Regions from separate parts of the Sphingobacterium sp. lm-10 genome, predicted to be linked through region 2. Evidence: riboswitches for the same ligand, from Rfam matches in the RefSeq annotation. Region 2 holds a riboswitch; the other holds the start of a gene.
What was found. Region 2 has a riboswitch for thiamine pyrophosphate ahead of thiS (sulfur carrier protein ThiS). Riboswitches for the same ligand answer to the same signal wherever they lie in the genome.
Positions count from the first base shown of each region.

Region 1 (9,619 bases), 1.3 Mb from region 2:
AAGCTTACTGCCTTCACGAAGAAGGCCACGCTGGATCGCATTAGCGAGCTGCTCTACGATTTGCAGGTAGAGATCTTTTGTAGCAGATCTGTCAATGGACAGGGTAGTGAGGATTGAAATATTAGCCGGACTAGTCATTATTTAAAAAGTGGCGTGGTATTGCAGTCCGGCAATATACTACATTTGCGCCAATAAAATAAAAATCATGAGTCGCAGAACTTACTTAGACGGGGCCGGTCTGGCCAAATACATAAAAAATATGCTATTAGCATTTGGCGTGTTGTCATATGCTACTACATTCGGCCAGATGGTGGATAGAGATACTTCCCAGATTTCGGAAGTAATGATCCAAGAAAATAGATTGCAGGTACCTTTCAATAAAAATAGCCGCCATATTGAGATTATTACGTATGAAGAGATTAGGCGTATGCCGGTGCGAACGATCAACGAGGTGCTTACCCATATTAACGGCGTAGATCTAAGGCAGCGAGGTCCTTTTGGTACACAGGCAGATATTGGTATTGATGGAGGAAGCTTCGAGCAAACGCTCGTATTGGTGAATGGGATCAAGATGAGTGACCCACAAACAGGACACCACAGCCTAAACCTTCCTATACCCTTGGAGGCGATCGAACGAATTGAAGTAGTGCGTGGCCCTACATCCCGTATTTATGGTATTAATGGTCTTACCGGATCTGTCAACATCGTTACCCGGAAAGCAGTATCATCCGAAATTTTTGCACAAACATACGCTGGTTCATCATTTAAATCCGTCGAGGAGGAGCCTGGCAGATCTGGCATTTATTATGGCATGGGGCATCAGCTGGGTGGACAATTTGTGCGAGAAAAACATCAGCACCAGCTGTACCTTACTACAGAAAAAAGCAATGGACAACGCTATAATACCGCATCGGAGGCTTTCAGAGCTTTTTATGAGAATAAAATACAGTTGAGTGCGCAAGATGAAATTCAAGTAATGGGTGGTTATATCGGCAATAAATTTGGCGCTAACGGTTTTTATGCAGCGCCAGGAGATGTCGAGGCAGAAGAAGTCGTGCGTACTGCTATTGCTGCGATCAGTTCACAACACGATCTCAATGACCGTCTGCGTATCAGTCCTCGGCTAAGTTACCGTAATAATAAAGACGATTACAGGTATTTCAGAAACGACCTTTCCCGCGCACGCAGTGAGCACGAGACAGATGTGTGGTCGGCCGAACTGAATGCACGCTACCATACCAATGTCGGTGATGTAGGTCTAGGAGCGGAGTCCAGGTGGGAGCGCATAGAAAGTTCCAACATTGGTAATCATAGCCGGCAGAATCATGGATACTATGCGGAGTTTAGAACGGAATATATCCAGGATGTACTGCTGAACATTGGAACCTATGTGAATTACAATTCTCAATATGGCTGGCAAGCTTTTCCGGGCATTGATGTAGCCTATAATTTCCTGCCACAATGGCGTGTTGCGGCCAATGTAGGTTCCAGCCAGCGTATCCCTTCGTTTACAGACCTGTATCTTGATCAGCGGCCCGGTAATATCGGAAATCCGGACTTACAATCTGAAAATGCCTGGCAGGCAGAAGGAAGTTTGCGGTATCAGTTGGGGAATTTTACCGCACAGGCAGGTTATTTCTATCGTAATGTGGCGCAGTTTATTGATTGGCAAAGGAATAGTATTGATGAGCCTTACCAAGCCAATAATGTGGATAACAACCGCATGCGTGGACTGCATTTTTCTTCCGATTATCGCCAGAGTTTGAGCAGTCGTTCCGAATTTAGGATCCGCCTTGGCTATACTTATCTCAATCCTAGTGTGGCTTCCACTAGTGGAGGTGTGATATCCCGTTATCAGATCGAAAATTTGAAGCATCAGGTGAATAGTACCGTATCTTATGGAGTAAATGCCTGGTCATTTTCGACTACGAATCGATTTATTGAACGCGCCTCTTCAACCGCCTATGTGATCTCAGATATTAGGGCTGCCTATGACATAGGGGCGTTTACGGTATTTGCTGATATGCAAAATCTTTGGGACGTGACTTACGTGGAGGCGGGAGCCGTACCGATGCCTGGTCGTTGGCAGACATTAGGTCTTCGATACACCAAGCGATAATTTAATGCCACTCCTGCCGACCAAGTGATTTGGTTGGAAAAATCTGCGTCGTATCGCGATCAAACGTTGCAGCGAAAGATGATCCTAGATTTTGAAGTTTCGGTTGCCCAGCATCTACCCAGGCAGAATACCAATAGGATCCGACCAGATGGATGGATGATCGGAGTCGTCGCTGCACCATGCCATTCAATGCCGTATGATAGGCCGAAGCATAATGATCGGAATAATGTAACCCAAGTACATTATTCCGCGTAATGTAGGCACGTTGCAGGTTGGCCGGGATTTTTTGGGAAAGTTCTTTTTCTACTGATAATACGGAATCTACCAACAGATAACTTTGGTTTACAACGTTCCACGCCGTCTCTAATGGATCGGATAGGTATTCGGCCTTTCCGACTAATAGATCATAGTCTCCGTAAAACATCTCAGGTAGTCGCGTTTCCCAAAAAGCGTGTATGCCAATCTGATCGGTATACTGCCCATTATAGTTTTGAGTGGTATGCAAGGGCACATGGGCATCGGCAACGTAATGACCTAAATCTGCTGCATGGCGGATAATACGTGATACATCTTTGGCGGAGAAGGCGGCTACAAGATTACGGTATGTAAGATCAATCTGCCAGGGCACAATGCCACGCGCCTTGAGCAATCGTTCCTGGTATTTTTCTTTCGCTTGAGACCAATGGATAGGAATAGAGTCGGGTAGTTCTTCGTAGCGATCCACATCTATATAATGGCGAACCGCTTCTGCTGAATCGACGTACCGGCGTTTGTCTGCATCAATGGCCCGCTCGGTAATTTCTCTAATATGCAATTTGAAGAATCCGGAAAGCTCTGTTGGCAGGGTGAATACAGCAGTATTATTAATCAGTTTGTGTGCAAAGAATCCCCAAGAACTACATAAAATGCAGACCAGTATTCCCCACAATAAAAGCCCATATTTAATCATATTAAACGTAAATATCGTTTAATATTTCTTTTAAAGATAATTATTTATTATAATAATGGATGATTACTTTTTCCAACGTGTCAATTGATACGCTGCATCCCAGAATTGATATTCAAGCTGCGAGGATTTTTCAAACGCTTCCCACATTTCATCGCGAATTTCTGCGGTGGTGTTATTGGCCATGTTATCTGCATAAGCAATGGCTTTATGAACGCCTTCAGCAAATTCTTCTCCGCTATAGGTATCAATCCAAGCATGATACCGATTATCTTTTTGGGAGTTTTTGTAAATGTGGTCGCCCACAACCTTATAAATCCAAAAGCAGGGCAGGACGGCGGCTACGGCTACTTCTAGCGGAGCAAATGCAGCCGTACTTTTTAGAAAATGAATGTAATGGTGACATACGGGCTGCACTTCGCTATCTGCATGGGTATCTACCACATTAAATTGTGTAAAATAGGTTTCATGCAATGCCTTTTCAACAATTAACGCATTTTTTGCAAAGTCAAAAAAGTCAATGGCTTGCTCATTATCAGATGTTTTGCTACCTATATATGCGAGTACGCGACCAAACTGTTCCAGATAACGCGCATCCTGTTGCATGTAAAATTGAAACTTTTCTAAGGCCAAATTTCCATGCTGCAATTCTTGAATGAATGGCATGTTAATAATCTGTTCGTAGATTGGTTCGATACTGGTCCAGGCTTTATTGCTCCAACTCATAAATATGTAATTTTTTTGGATTATGAAAATGATTAAGGGGTCCAGATCCTTCGCCTATTCGCAAATCTTTGCTAGAAAGCAATGCCTGATACACGTAGTCCAGCGCTTTAGGAACTGCAGCATCCAATGCATCTCCCATGGCTAAAAATGTGGCTATAGCGCTGGAGAGTGTACAACCGGATCCATGGGTGTTTCGGGTATCTATACGCAAGGATTGGTATGCCTGTACAGCTTTGTTTTTCTGTAAAAGAAGGCTAGTCAATTGCGAGCTCGCTAGATGGCCGCCCTTTGCCAATACAGCCTGCGAACCGTTACCAATCAGTTGCGCTGCAGCGACCTCCATCTCGGAAACGGTTTGAATATTTTTGTTTACTAAGACGCCCAGTTCATCCAAATTGGGTGTAATGATAGTAGCTCGGGGAAATAATAGGGCAGCACAGGCCGCTATCGTATCTTCTTGTATCAGCTGATGGCCACTAGTGGATACCATGACGGGATCGTATACAACCGGACCATCGTAATGGATTAATTCTGTATGAATACAATGGACCAATTCTACGGAATGCACCATACCAATCTTGATGGCATCGGGATAGATATCCTCAAAAATAGCTTTCAATTGATCTTTGACTGCCTGAGTAGGAATGTCATATATATTTCGAACGCCTTGTGTGTTCTGCACTGGTAATGCAGTGAGCACATTCATGGCATAGCCGCCTAAAGCAGAAATAGTTTTGGTATCGGCTTGTATGCCAGCACCACCACTTCCATCAAATCCGGCAATACTTAATACGGTGGGGACTTTATATTTTTCCATGTTTTTAATCCGAAGTCAAAAAAATAAGTGAAACGGGGTACCATGGAAAATGGAAGCAAATCAAAGAGGATCTGTTACACGCTTTTCCCTACGCCGGTATGAGCCGAATCAGGTTCGAAGGGACTGTCTCAATTCTTAAAAGAATACCCCTAAAGCCATTCAAATATATCAAAATTTAACTCAATCACTGCATGCTTAGGCGAATAATAAAACTTTGGGTTATCCTTAAGCTATGACCAATGATATAAGGAGAATCTGTATTACAAGGTGCTAATTTTGAATAATAGAGTTGCATAATAGTTTGATATTAGTCAATAAAAAATGCGATTTATAGATATTTCTTTAATTTTATTTATTTTTCTTTAAAATAAAACTTTAAAAGTTAATTAACATTGAGGTAATATGTTTGTGCGATATTTGAATACCAACACAAATTATTTAGTATGAGGTATTATCTGGTTAGTATATTAATTTTTTTAGGCCTTATCTCTTCCGGTCAAGCTCAGATCACCAGTTCAACCATTTCTGGGAGAGCGACAGATCAAAATGGAAATTCTATGGCGGGTGTCAGCATTCTGGTAAGGAATGATGGAACCGGATCGAGCTATACCTCCACAACGAATGCGGACGGCCGGTATACTATTGCCAATCTCAATCCTGGAGGCCCCTACACGCTACAAGCCACATTTATAGGTTTTTCGACAGATGTAATTGCCCATGCCAATTTAAGTTTAGGTCTGTCAAATTACCATTTTGTACTACAGGAAGAATCTGCTGTGATCGATGATGTAGTGGTATATGGTCGAGCCAATCAGAATATTAGAGGCGGTACACGAATAAATGAGAAACAGATCAAGGTGATGCCATCCATCAGCCGTAGTTTACAAGATTTCACACGTACGACCCCGCAAAGTTCAAATAACTCGTTTATGGGTACCAATTTTAGGTATAATAATGTCACATTAGATGGAGCTATTAATAATGATGCGATTGGTTTCAGTCCGTCGCTAGGAGGGCAGGGCAATACCTCTGGCCAACCAGGAAGCAGCACGCGGACAAATCCTGTTTCGCTGGATGCAATACAAGATATTCAAGTTTATTTAGCGCCTTTCGACGTAAAGATTGGAAATTTTTTAGGTGGAAGTATCAACGCAGTGACGCGGAGCGGTAGCAATGAGGTTACCGGATCTGTATACGTTTTTGGAAGAAATGCCACTATCACAGGAAGAAATCGAGCAGGTGATGACTCCAGATTACCTTCTTCTTTTTACGAATATCAGACTGGCTTTCGATTAGGTTTCCCGATTATAAAGAACAAATTATTCTTCTTTACTAATCAAGAGATCACCCGCAGGCAGGATCCTGTGATTTTGGCAGCTGGTTCAGCAGATATGCCGATTATCAACTTAGAACAAGCAAGACAAATTACCGATTATATGGCCTCTAGGTATAATCTAGATGCTGGAGAATATGGAGATTACAATACCTTTTCTCGGTCCAACAAGTTCTTTAACCGGGTAGACTGGATCATCAACGACAAGCATAATTTGTCGGTGCGCAACAATACGATCTTCTCGCAAGCCACCAACTTGGAGCGCGATCAGCAAAACTTCCGTTTTGGAAGTATCGATTTCCGCCAGGTGAATAATCAAAATTCCACGGTGGCAGAGTTGAAAAGCCATTTTAATAGCACGATGTCTAATAGTTTTTTGCTTGGCTATTCTAGCATTCATGATTACAGAAGTCCGTCTTCTGATGCTGCTTTGCCACAAATTGAAATATCTTCTGCTGGCGGTACGATCTTTTTGGGTACGGATAGAGAGGCCAGTATTTTTGATTTGAAACAGCGTACTTTTGAATTAACGAACAATTTTACTTGGATCAAAGACAATCATCATTTTACCTTTGGTACGCATAATGAGTTTTACAATATCAATTATGGCTTTGTGAATTCATGGAATGGACGTGTAAATTACGGGAGCGTCGATGATTTTTTAAACAATCGTCCTGATCGTGTCCGAACTAATTTCAATTACCTAGACAATACCAGAGATAATATCATCGATAATCCGCCAGCTCAGTTTCGCGTTAATCTATATAGCCTTTATGCACAAGATGATATACAGATCGGTCAACGCCTACACCTATCTCCAGGTATACGTTTTGATATGGCACAAATGCCAGACAAACCTAGCCTAAGTCCAAAAACAACCGAATCTCCGATCGATCCGCAATATGGCACTACATTTACCTATACACAACCGAGTGCTATTCGCAATCAATTCCTTGGTCAGGTGCAGGTATCGCCACGTTTAGGGTTTAATTACGATGTACTGGGCAATCAGCAATTAGTCATGCGCGGGGGTACAGGTGTTTTTACCGGAAGAATCCCATTTGCTTGGCTAGGGTACGCTTATTATAACAATGGGGATAGCTACGGCGCATTTGATAGAAGATATACGTATTCCGGCAATAATATTGTAACGCCAGTTACTGGTTCTGATCCAATTCGTGACGCCATGACAGGAGTGGGGGCAGCGGGATTTGTCCAGAATCAAGGAGTGAACCCTAACGATGTGACGGGTGCTACGCAAGTGGATTTGATTGATAACAATTTCAAGATGCCACAAGCCTGGAGAAGTCATCTGGCCTTCGACTACTTAACAGAAGATCGTTGGAAGTTTACATTAGAAGGTATTTATACTAGGGTGATCAGCGATTTGCAATTCACGTACGTCAATCTGCGGGATAATCCTATTTATTTACCCTACGATACAGACCGACAGCAACCTATTTACCGTCCGGTAGACGGTTCGCAGGCCATCAATCCATTGTATACTAATGCTTATTTATTGTCCAATACAAACCAAGGATATCGGTATAGCTTAACAGGGCAGGTTTCTAAAAGCTTTACACATGGCTTGGATATCATGACAGCCTACACGTACGGACAGTCCAAAGACAATACCAATGGTATCCGTAATTCTATGGAATCTAACTGGCAGTTTAATCAATCTCTTAATCCAAATAATCCGACGCTGGCTTATTCCAATTTCGATGTTCGCCACCGCATCGTGAGTACGTTGAATTATAGGACAGATTGGAATGGTGCTGGAAAGATGCTGTCTAACTTTTCCTTGTTTTTCAATGCACAATCTGGATTGCCGTACATACTAGGATTTGTGAATCGGACGATCAATGGAACTGCTCAAAACATTGGCTTGGCTTACATTCCCTCTATTGATGAGACCAGAATGTTCTTTGCACAGACAGACGAGGGCAGAGCGCAATCCGCCGCATTCGATGCTTATATAAATGGCGATAGCTACCTAAGCGGCAGACGGGGGAGGTTTACAGAACGGAACGGCGCGCGTACGCCATGGAACTATCAAGCAGATTTTAGATTCTCGCAAGACTTCAATATTATGCGCGAAGGCAAGCGTACACAAACCATCACATTCACGTACGATATCATCAACGTGACAAACCTATTGTCTAGAAATTGGGGTATCCAATATTTTTCGCCCAATACGTTTAACTCCACCTCGAGCGTAGGACTTACTCCTGTTGCAGGACAGGTAGGGTCTGCGACAGCTTATCCTTTATATACATTTAACGAAAGCAACGTGACTGATTATTCCATAGATTTCTTCGCATCACGTTGGCAAATGCAATTCGGGTTGCGATACAGTTTTTAAGAACCAACCATCTTAAATGTGAATGGATCTTTAGAATACAGGTTGAAAACACGAGCGATCTATTCTTACTCGAAAAATGATCGCTCGCCTCCGACTATGCCGCACTTTAAACCTTTCTCTGCGATGGCTTGTTGAAATTGCTCCGCTGAATACGGATCGCGTTGAGGATAGCGATCAGAGAGACGCCTACATCCGCAAATACGGCTTCCCACATGGTCGCTAAACCTCCTGCGCCTAAAATAAGCACGATTGCTTTTACCACAAATGCTAAGGTGATATTTTGCCAAACGATGCTTTTTGTTTTCTGGCCGATGCGAATGGCCATCGGGATTTTTAAAGGATTATCATCCTGAATAACCACATCGGCCGTCTCGATAGTCGCATCACTTCCAAGTCCGCCCATCGCAATGCCCACATCACTCAACGCTACTACAGGCGCATCATTCACGCCGTCCCCCACAAAGGCTACTGATTCTTTTTTCGCCTTTATTTCATTTACCTTATTCACTTTATCTTCTGGTAATAGATCTCCATAGGCCTGATCGATACGCAATTTTTTGGCCACATATTGCACCACAGTATTTTTATCCCCACTGAGCATCGTCGTGCGAACATGTAAGTTGCTAAGCTGATTGATGGTTTCCCATGCAGTAGTTTTTATGGTATCCGCGATGGTTATATATCCTACAAATTGTTTTCCATAAGCTACCGCAATGACGGTGTAGATAATGGAAGAAACATCGACTTTATGATCAATAGCAAAGTTGTCCATGAGTTTAAAATTACCCACTAGCAGTTCTTTCCCATCCACCATGGCTCTTAGTCCCTGACCCGCGATCTCTTCTGCATCCTGCAGTACGATAGAGCGGTCTACGTCTCCTACGTGTTTATGAATAGCAGTAGCGACCGGGTGTGTACTCATACTCTCGATCGCATTTACCAAGGCGAGGATATGCTTTTCATCAAAAGCCGGGTCAAATTTGATCTCTTGTACATTAAATACACCTTCTGTCATCGTGCCGGTCTTATCCATCACCACGTGTTGTACATTGGCCATAGCATCTAAAAAATTACTGCCTTTGAAAAGAATGCCATTTCGGCTGGCTGCTCCAATGCCGCCGAAGTAGCCTAAGGGTATGGATATGACCAAGGCACATGGACAGGATATCACCAAGAAAACAAGGGCACGGTATAGCCAGGTATCAAACTCATAATGCTGCACCAAAAGATAAGGGACTAAAACGATGGCTATGGCAAGTAACACTACGATGGGCGTATACACTTTAGCAAATTTTCGAATAAATAATTCTGTT
Region 1 is NZ_JAMJWC010000001.1:187,724-197,342, forward strand. It holds gene M8998_RS00795 (aminotransferase-like domain-containing protein) at 1-138, opposite strand, end outside; gene M8998_RS00800 (TonB-dependent receptor plug domain-containing protein) at 206-2,119, shown strand; gene M8998_RS00805 (zinc dependent phospholipase C family protein) at 2,121-3,068, opposite strand; gene tenA (thiaminase II) at 3,132-3,791, opposite strand; gene thiD (bifunctional hydroxymethylpyrimidine kinase/phosphomethylpyrimidine kinase) at 3,775-4,608, opposite strand; TPP riboswitch at 4,677-4,769, opposite strand; gene M8998_RS00820 (TonB-dependent receptor) at 5,052-8,306, shown strand; gene M8998_RS00825 (heavy metal translocating P-type ATPase) at 8,413-9,619, opposite strand, start outside.
Region 1: another riboswitch for thiamine pyrophosphate. It lies ahead of thiD (bifunctional hydroxymethylpyrimidine kinase/phosphomethylpyrimidine kinase); the one in region 2 lies ahead of thiS (sulfur carrier protein ThiS).

Region 2 (9,619 bases):
TAATGTCTTGTAAGCGATGTTCTGAGCATTCGAGATCCGTTGTTCCATTTTTTGTTCGAGCTCAGACAGCGAGGAAGAAGTGTAAGATAGCGAAGCACTATCATAGTTGGTACCGGCGGTTAAAATGATGGTTACAGCATTCGCTTCCCGAACTTCGATCCTATCATTAGCTGGCACTACACGCCCTCCATCGGAGATGACATTCACACGAGCAGCATAGCTTATTAAATCCTTATTCCCTGAAAAGCAGAGCTCATTTGCTGTTATAGAAGCCAAATGCCCATCCGAATCTTCCAGTGCTAAAGCGAAGGAAACAGCATTTTGCCTATTTTCGGCAGATATGCGGATGATGATAGCTTGGTCTGGATTACTAGCAAAATATTCTCTTTTGTAGCGAATACCATCGTTAATGTAACTCACTGTTCCTACCGCACTATCCAGCGAAAGCGATCGAACATAATTTTCAATATTGTTTGAGGTAGAATCGAAATTGAACAATAACCGACCAAAATGTTGATAGGCTCCTCTGACTTCCTGATCACCACTCCAAAACGACTTTTCATTAAACTGTATTTCTTCCTGGTGAATACCTCCGAAAAACATTGCGCCCAATTCGCCATTACCAATTGGTAATGCCTCGGTCATCCAGTTGAATGCAGGTTTGTTGTAAGTAAGATCAAGAGAGCTTTGAGCTTTAACACTAAAGGCAATAAAAAAGGTGATTAGCAGGTAGCTATATTTCATAAGTAAAGATTTTATAACCAATATAGTGAATTTTGCATTAAAGAATTTCCACTAAAGGAAGATGGTTTTTGCAATCCTTCAACCGATTATAATAAATAAGTTATATTGTTAGAGACAAAGGCTATTACTTTATCAAAAAGAGATTCTGCAAGCTTCCCACGGCTGCTAAACGGGCATACATTTCGGCTATTGCCAGCTGGTCTAACAGCCATTTCTTATCATTATTGCTAGTTTTTCCCGTCCATTCTTTGCTAAATAGGCCGTCACTATCTCGCATAGCAGTCCAAGCGTGATCCATGTTAGCACTGAACGCATTTATATATTGCCTATTTTGATCTTGGTGGAATAGCTCCACATAACCACGCAACATGACCGCGATAAACCAGTTATCACTTCTCTTGAGCGGCGGATAGCCTGCAGGAGTTTCTTCTGAAAAGAAAAATTCCATACCAGACTTAGCAGAAGCTTGTGCATCCTGTAAGTATTCTTTCTTTTTGGTGATTTTATACAATAATGCACCCGCTTGAATCATTTGCCCGGTGTTATAAGGGTATTTTGCTTTTTGCACCTTTCCCGCAAGATTGATATTATCCCAGTAAAGCTGATCCTGAGGATCCTGTAAGTTATCTTTCGTCCAACCATAAAGACGGATCGCTTGTTCTAGGTAGGATTTAGATTGAGTTGCTTCATATAACTTTAGCAGGTATACAACGGCTGGAGCATTAGAACAGGTATTTTTGGATTCTTTTTTTTGCTCACACCAATAAATGCCTCCACCCAATTGATCGTCCATCCCGCTTTCTACGAAACGCCAGATTTCTTGTGCCTTGTCTAGATACACTTGCTGCTTGGTATGTAGGTATAAATCTGTAAAATCGATGCCCAGCCAAACATTATCATCATAGAAACGATCCGACGGTGCAGCGCTATTGATATAAGAAGCATATCCCGATGGGTTGCGTGTATCGTAATAATTTTCCAAACCTGGCAGCACTACGTCATCTATACGCTTTTTCACTGCCTCATCATTAGAATGCTCTAGTAAGGCTACATAAGCCGATAAGCTTCCCGAAAAAGGCCATAAATAAGAATACGGATTTGTCTTGTTTTCATTATCGCCTCCACCCAGATAACTAGCACTATAAGTGTCATCAAAAGGATAAGTCTCTCTTAACAATTGCTTGCCATCAGGCACGGCGTACAACTCTTCTATCTTGGTCAAAGTCTCACTTGCTTTCGCATAGTACGAATTTTCTGTTGGCATTTGCGCTTGTGCAAATAAGTTTGTGGCTAAAAACAAGCCTATACCCATCCAAACTATGTCTCTACAATTTTTATTCATCTTTTTAGTTATTTTATAAAAATATAAAGCTGGCTCTTCGAATAACCTCGCTTTTAAACAATTCACAAAGTAGTGTAAATATAACTTTAATAAATTGACATCATCCGCTAATTCTAATCCGCTAAATGGGTTAACCATTAGAAAAATGAGATGCTAAAATGGAGAATACAAAAATTTCTACAATCAGGTATAAATACGATTTATACCTCAATTATAGATATGCAATAATTAAAAAAATCAATAAAATAATAGCAAAAAAATGCTATATTTATCATAATTATAAGGTTTTAGTAGTTCTTTATAATAGTTATTGATCCTCAATGTTCAAACGCGCATTGAGGATTTTTTTATTGCAATCAAGATAAATAAGGGAAATTTAATATATTAGCAACCTACAATTACAGCTAAAATTTATTTAGCATTTTTAAAGGTAACCCATAGGGTTTAAATGACGGCCCTCTTAGATAAAACCCATTTCTAAGAGGGTTTTTTAGTTACTTATTCGCTTAATTGTAGAGGGTGCTAATATATCGATATTCTTGATTGTGTATAATTCTAAAGACAATATTAAGCGAATGGTTTTCCCGCTGATTGACTTTTAAATTTCAAGTATTCCTAGTGGTATACTCTGGGGATGATTTATTGACTAAAGCAGATTTTCATAAAACATTAAGCTCTATATGTTTGATATTAATTAAATATGTTTTTGCTTCTGAAGAGAACGAGATTGGTTCAGCCCCACAAACCCCCAATACAACCTTGAACCTTCTACGAATTGGTTCAGCCCCACAAACCCCCAATACAACCTTGAACCTTCTACGAATTGGTTCAGCCCCACAAACCCCCAATACAACCTTGAACCTTCTACGAATTGGTTCAGCCCCACAAACCCCCAACACAACCTTGAACCTTCTACGAATTGGTTCAGCCCCGCACCCCCCAACACAACCTTGAACCTTCTACGGATTGGTTCAGCCCCGCACCCCCCAACACAACCTTGAACCTTCTACGGATCGAACCCTGCGGGTTCGAATCCCGCCAAACGCAAAAAATCCCTCATCTTTCGATGAAGGATTTTTGCGGAGAGGGCGGGATTCGAACCCGCGGTACCGTTTCCAGTACGACAGTTTAGCAAACTGTTCCTTTCGGCCACTCAGGCACCTCTCCGTTATTGACAGTGCAAACATAACGCAAAATTTTCATTCTGCAAAGCAATTTTTTACTTGCAAATGCAATGGTTTGACAGTCAAAAAGTTCTTTTAATCTTCGGCAGATTTCTTTTTAAGTACATCGTAATCTATCCGGATATGATAGATACTTTTCAGCATGGATTTAAAAATCGCAGCTACCTGTGAAATCTCTTTCATCGTGATGTCTGCATTCATAAATTGCTTTTGTAGCAATTTATGATCCACAATCTTGTCCACCAATTTGTTAATGGACTGTTCCGTATATTCCTTCATTGCCCGAGATGCTGCCTCTACAGAATCGGCAATCATCAACACGGCAGATTCCTTGGAGAAAGGAATAGGCCCAGGATATCGAAAAAGTTCTTCATCGACCAACTTATCCGGGTTATTCTTGACGGAAAGGTTGTAGAAGTAATCCACTTTTGTCGTACCATGATGCGTACGTATAAAATCCACGACTACTTCGGGCAGTTGATTTTTCCGAGCAATCTCCACCCCTTTAAGCACGTGAGAAATGATGATTTGCGCGCTTTGCTCTGGCGTCAATTCCTCATGCGGATTGTTACCTGTTTTCTGATTTTCGATAAAATAAAGCGGATTCGACATTTTTCCGATATCATGATACAATGCTCCGGCACGGATCAGTAAAGGGTTTCCCCCTATCCGATACACAGCCGCTTCTGCCAGATTGGCCACTTGCAAGGAGTGCTGAAAAGTACCCGGCGCTCTGATAGACAACTCCCGCAAAAGCTTCGAATTACTGTTGGTAAGTTCCATCAAGGTTAGATCCGATACAATTCCAAACAGCTTTTCAAATGCGTAGATCAATGGATAAGCTAACAGGGTGAGTCCGACACTAATCACAAACGGTAAAATATCATTCCAATAAATACTATCGAATGTGCCATTTCTAGTCAGCACCAGACCGGTATATGATATGATATAAGACGCCAGGATCAGTAAACTGGACAACAAAAATTGCTCTCGCTTCACCATGGTACGAATACTATAGATCGCCACGATACCCGTTACCAACTGCAGAAACACGAAGTCAAAACTGTTTGGCACAAAGAGTGCCGCCATAAGCACCATCAATAGATGAATATTGAGTGCTACGCGCGTATCAAATAAGATCCTGAAGATAATCGGCACGATACAATATGGGATATAATATAAGCTGGGGATCTTAATTTTTATCGCCCAACTCAAGACACCCAACATACTGATGATCACTAAAAAGATAATCATCAGCAAGCGATTATTATTGTAAATATCCCTTCTAAAAAAGAACAAAAACATCATCACCAAGATCATGATCAACGAAACCATCAGGAAATTGCCAAAGAGCACCAACCCTTGCTTACCCCCCATCTGCGATTCATTCTCATAGACACGACGTAGGGATTCCAGCTTCTGAATGATTTCATTATTAATCACCTTACCTTGCTCGACAATGAGCTCATCCCGCTGTACAATACCGCGGGTAGTAGAAATATTTGATAAGGCTGCCTGCTCCGCTTTCTCGGTCTGCCCTTCATTAAATACAAGATTTACAGCAACGTAATTTTTCAGCAAGTCAGCTAACCATTTCTTTTGCTGCACGAAACGATTTCGATCAACAGTCCGTTCTATGTAGGTATACGCCCCTTCTATCGTGAAGCTGTTCGCTGTATTACGCTGTTGCGCCACATTCTCCTCCACGAGTATAAAGTTATATTCTGCCTCCGACCCCGACGCCGAAGTATTGCCTTTCAATTGATAACGACTATTCAACGAAATCACACCCCGCTTGTATACATAGTCTAAAATAGCCGTTCCTACACCGCGATAGCGTTCTATATCTTGTGAAGGCAATGTATCTAATTGTGCCGTTTGCCATTTCTCGCCTAAGTCGATATTGAATTGATCGAGTTGCTCTTTGCTAACAACCTCGCTCACGTTATAAATAGGATGAACCGTCTTAAGAATCTGCTGCCTGTCACGATCCATCTCTTCCTGGGTTTTCAGAATCGCAAAATCATAAGGAGAAACGAGGTTTTCGTGATTCCAAGGCTTACCTTTTTGGTAATCGTAACGAAACCTCGGCTGCTTAGGCATAAATAAGCACACCAATAGAATGGTAACTACCACCATGATGTATTTCAATATCGGCGAATTATACTGAAGCTTCTCTTTGTTATAGTTGATTTTTAATTTTGCCACGTGATGATTCGTTCTAGTGCATAGTTGCCTACGGTATCAGTGATTTTTCCGCAGGGCCTTCTTACAAAAGTAGGAAAAGAATCGTGGTCTTTCATTTTATTGTCGTAGATTAGCCAAGTACTTTAGGGGTGTCTACGTAGTTTGTAGGCTGAGATTTTACCCTTTGAACCTGATCTGGATCATACCAGCGTAGGGAAAAGTGAATCGTCATCTTCGGTGCCTCCGCACTACAGCTGTCATTCCTAAAGTGTATGTATTTACATAAATCCACAAAGGAATGACACTACACATCAATCAACAAGCTCGTTTTTTTGAAGAATCTCCGCAGCATTTGGCCGCACTGGTTGCGCTTGAAATGCAAGGAAAGACTAGAGGAATTGCGGTGGCTATCAATCAGCAGGTAATTCCCAAAGATCGCTGGGCTCACACACCATTGCAAGAGCAAGATCAAATCCTAATTATCTCCGCTACTCAGGGAGGTTAAACCCATTTATGATATCCAAAAAAGCCAACAAAATGACAACGAACACGATTTCCAATTCTCCTTTTCCAAAGTCCAACAAAGTATACATCAAGGGCAATTTATTCCCCATCGAGGTGGCTATGAGAGAAATCACACTTAGCCCGACCAAGATGAGCAATGGCCGCATCGAGTATAATCCACCAGTTACTATCTATGACACCTCTGGACCCTACACAGACGAAAATGCGACCATCGATATTAGAAAAGGTTTACCGCGACTACGTGCTCCTTGGATTATGGATCGCCAAGATGTCGACATGCTAGACGAGATCAGTTCAGATTATGGCAAAACCCGATTGGCCGACAGAAAATTGGATGAGCTCCGGTTTGAATATAGTCACCGACCACTCGCTGCAAAGCCCGGACACAATGTGTCGCAACTCTATTATGCGAAGCAAGGGATCATCACTCCAGAAATGGAGTATGTTGCGATTCGTGAGAATCAACGCATAGAGCAGCTGCAGGAGGTAACCAATCGCATGGATCATCAACATGTTGGAAATAGCTTCGGAGCCAATACACCACAAAAACACATTACACCAGAATTTGTACGCCATGAAATTGCTTGCGGGCGGGCTATCATTCCTAACAATATCAACCATCCGGAAAGTGAACCGATGATCATTGGAAGAAATTTTTTGGTCAAGATAAATGCCAATATTGGCAATAGCGCTGTGACATCTAGTATCGAAGAAGAGGTCGAAAAAGCAGTTTGGGCCTGCCGTTGGGGTGCCGATACGATCATGGATCTTTCCACGGGCAAGAACATACACGAAACTCGCGAATGGATTATCCGTAATTCACCGGTACCTATTGGTACGGTGCCTATCTATCAGGCTTTGGAAAAAGTAAATGGCGTGGCAGAAGACCTCACTTGGGAAATCTTCCGAGATACCTTGATCGAGCAGGCCGAGCAGGGCGTTTCGTATTTTACCATCCATGCAGGTGTACTACTGCGTTATATACACCTCACGGCACAACGCGTGACCGGAATCGTATCCAGAGGCGGTTCTATCATGGCCAAATGGTGCTTATTTCACCATCAGGAAAACTTCCTATATACCCACTTTGAAGATATCTGTGAAATTATGAAACGCTACGACGTCGCTTTTTCACTCGGTGATGGCTTGCGCCCTGGCGCTATTGCAGATGCTAATGATGCTGCCCAATTCGCTGAATTGGAAACCTTAGGCGAGCTCACGAAAGTGGCCTGGAAGCATGATGTACAGGTTATGGTTGAAGGGCCAGGGCACGTGCCCATGCACCTGATCAAAGAAAACATGGAGAAGCAGCTGGCGGAGTGCGACGAGGCACCATTTTACACGCTTGGCCCATTGACCACCGATATAGCACCGGGTTACGATCATATTACTTCCGCCATCGGTGCGGCGATGATCGGTTGGTATGGTTGTGCGATGCTGTGTTATGTAACGCCAAAAGAACACTTAGGCTTGCCAAATAAAAAAGACGTCAAAGACGGCGTAATCACATATAAACTGGCAGCCCATGCTGCGGATTTGGCCAAAGGGCATCCCGGTGCGCAATACCGAGACAATGCGTTGAGTAAGGCACGTTTTGAATTCCGTTGGGAAGATCAATTCAACTTATCGCTCGATCCGGATACCGCCCGCGAGTTTCATGATGAAACATTACCGGCAGATGGTGCTAAAGTAGCCCACTTCTGTTCGATGTGCGGACCAAAATTCTGTTCGATGAAGATCACACAGGAGATTAGAGATACCGCAGAACAAGGCATGTTCGACAAATCGCAGGAATTTATTGATCAGGGAAAACAGCTGTACTTATGATCCTAGTGATTACACCGGAATATGCCGCAGACCAGGAGTTAGACACTGTCGTCCGTTTATTGGACGAAGGACTTGATGGGCTGCATATCCGTAAGTATCAATGGACAGCAAAAGAAACCGCAACATATGTACGAAGCATACCCGAGGTGTATCATCCGAAATTGGTATTGCATGCGCAGCATGAACTTATACAAGAGTTTGATATTAGACAGATTCACTATTCTGAAAGGGATCGATTACAATTACAGAAAATACCACAGCAAGAAGGCGTACAATTTTCCAGTTCAGTGCATGATATACACACGTTCAACGAGCTAGAAGAAACCTGGCGCTATGCCTTCTTAAGCCCGTTCTTCCCGAGCATATCCAAACCAGATTATGGTTTAGCATCGACGATATCGAGCCAACTCGCAGAAAGGAATAATAATGCCGTTAAACTCATCGCTTTAGGAGGTATTGATGTGACAAACATTGAGTATACGCTATCCACCAAAGTAGATGGCGTAGCCTTACTCGGCGCTATTTGGGAAAGTAACGATCCGATGAAGGCATTTCGGGATTGTCGCGATGCCGTGGCAAATACAAACATAGTAAGATAATAATGACACCATCAGAATATCCAAAAATACAATACATCTCACAAGGAGATACCTTAGCCATCCAATCACGTAATATTAGGCTGGCGCTTGATGCTGGTGCAGACTGGATTCAGATCCGGTGGAAGCAACCAAAAGATACGGCATTTCGGGATTTTTGCACCTCGATCAAAAAACACTGCGCTTCTTACCAAGCGCTATGCCTGCTCAACGATCATGTGGACACCGCACGCGCCATCGATGCAGACGGCGTGCACCTCGGACTCACGGACATGCCAGTATCGGATGCCAGAGCGCTGCTTGGCACAAATAAAATTATTGGCGGAACAGCCAATACCGCAGCAGATATCCTTCAACGAATGGAGGAGCGTTGCGACTACATTGGTTTGGGCCCCTGGCGATACACCACCACAAAAAAACAGCTTAGCCCGATTTTGGGACTGGAAGGATTTACAGAGATCATGACTTACCTGCAACAGTTAGATCGACCCGCTCCTCCCATTTATGCCATCGGAGGGATTCGGCTAGAAGATATTCCGACATTGCAACAGATAGGTATACATGGTATCGCCGTATCTACCTTGCTCACAGAACAGCCTCGACAAATCACATCCATTAAATCAATACTACAATGAAAGATTTAAAGATTGCAGATAGACATTTTAATTCCCGCCTGTTTTTAGGAACGGGCAAGTTTGGTGATTTACACCGCATGCGGGAAGCCATGATAGCCTCCTCTACCGAATTGGTGACCATGGCGCTAAAACGGGTAGATCACTTGGCGGAGTCCGATCAACTGCTGACGGCGCTGGATCTCCCTCAACTTCATTTATTGCCGAATACATCTGGTGCTAGAAATGCCAAAGAAGCCGTGCTGGCCGCTATGCTGGCGCGAGAAGCCTTAGAAACAAATTGGATAAAACTGGAGATCCACCCCGACCCGCGTTATCTCCTTCCCGATCCTATAGAAACGCTAGCCGCCACCGAAGAATTGGCAAAAGTAGGATTTGTCGTAATGCCTTACATTCATGCCGACCCGGTATTATGTAAGCGATTGGAAGAAGTCGGTACAGCGGTGGTGATGCCTTTGGGCGCGCCTATCGGCACGAATAAAGGACTTCGGACGATTGATTTTCTAGAAATAATCATCGAACAAAGTCAGGTTCCTGTCGTTGTTGATGCCGGAATCGGCCGTCCTTCCGACGCCGCCAAGG
Region 2 is NZ_JAMJWC010000001.1:1,472,021-1,481,639, forward strand. It holds gene M8998_RS05820 (glycoside hydrolase family 95 protein) at 1-744, opposite strand, end outside; gene M8998_RS05825 (glycoside hydrolase family 76 protein) at 869-2,086, opposite strand; tRNA gene M8998_RS05830 (tRNA-Ser) at 3,167-3,253, opposite strand; gene M8998_RS05835 (HD family phosphohydrolase) at 3,346-5,478, opposite strand; TPP riboswitch at 5,593-5,691, shown strand; gene thiS (sulfur carrier protein ThiS) at 5,756-5,962, shown strand; gene thiC (phosphomethylpyrimidine synthase ThiC) at 5,995-7,809, shown strand; gene M8998_RS05850 (thiamine phosphate synthase) at 7,806-8,408, shown strand; gene M8998_RS05855 (thiamine phosphate synthase) at 8,411-9,040, shown strand; gene M8998_RS05860 (thiazole synthase) at 9,037-9,619, shown strand, end outside.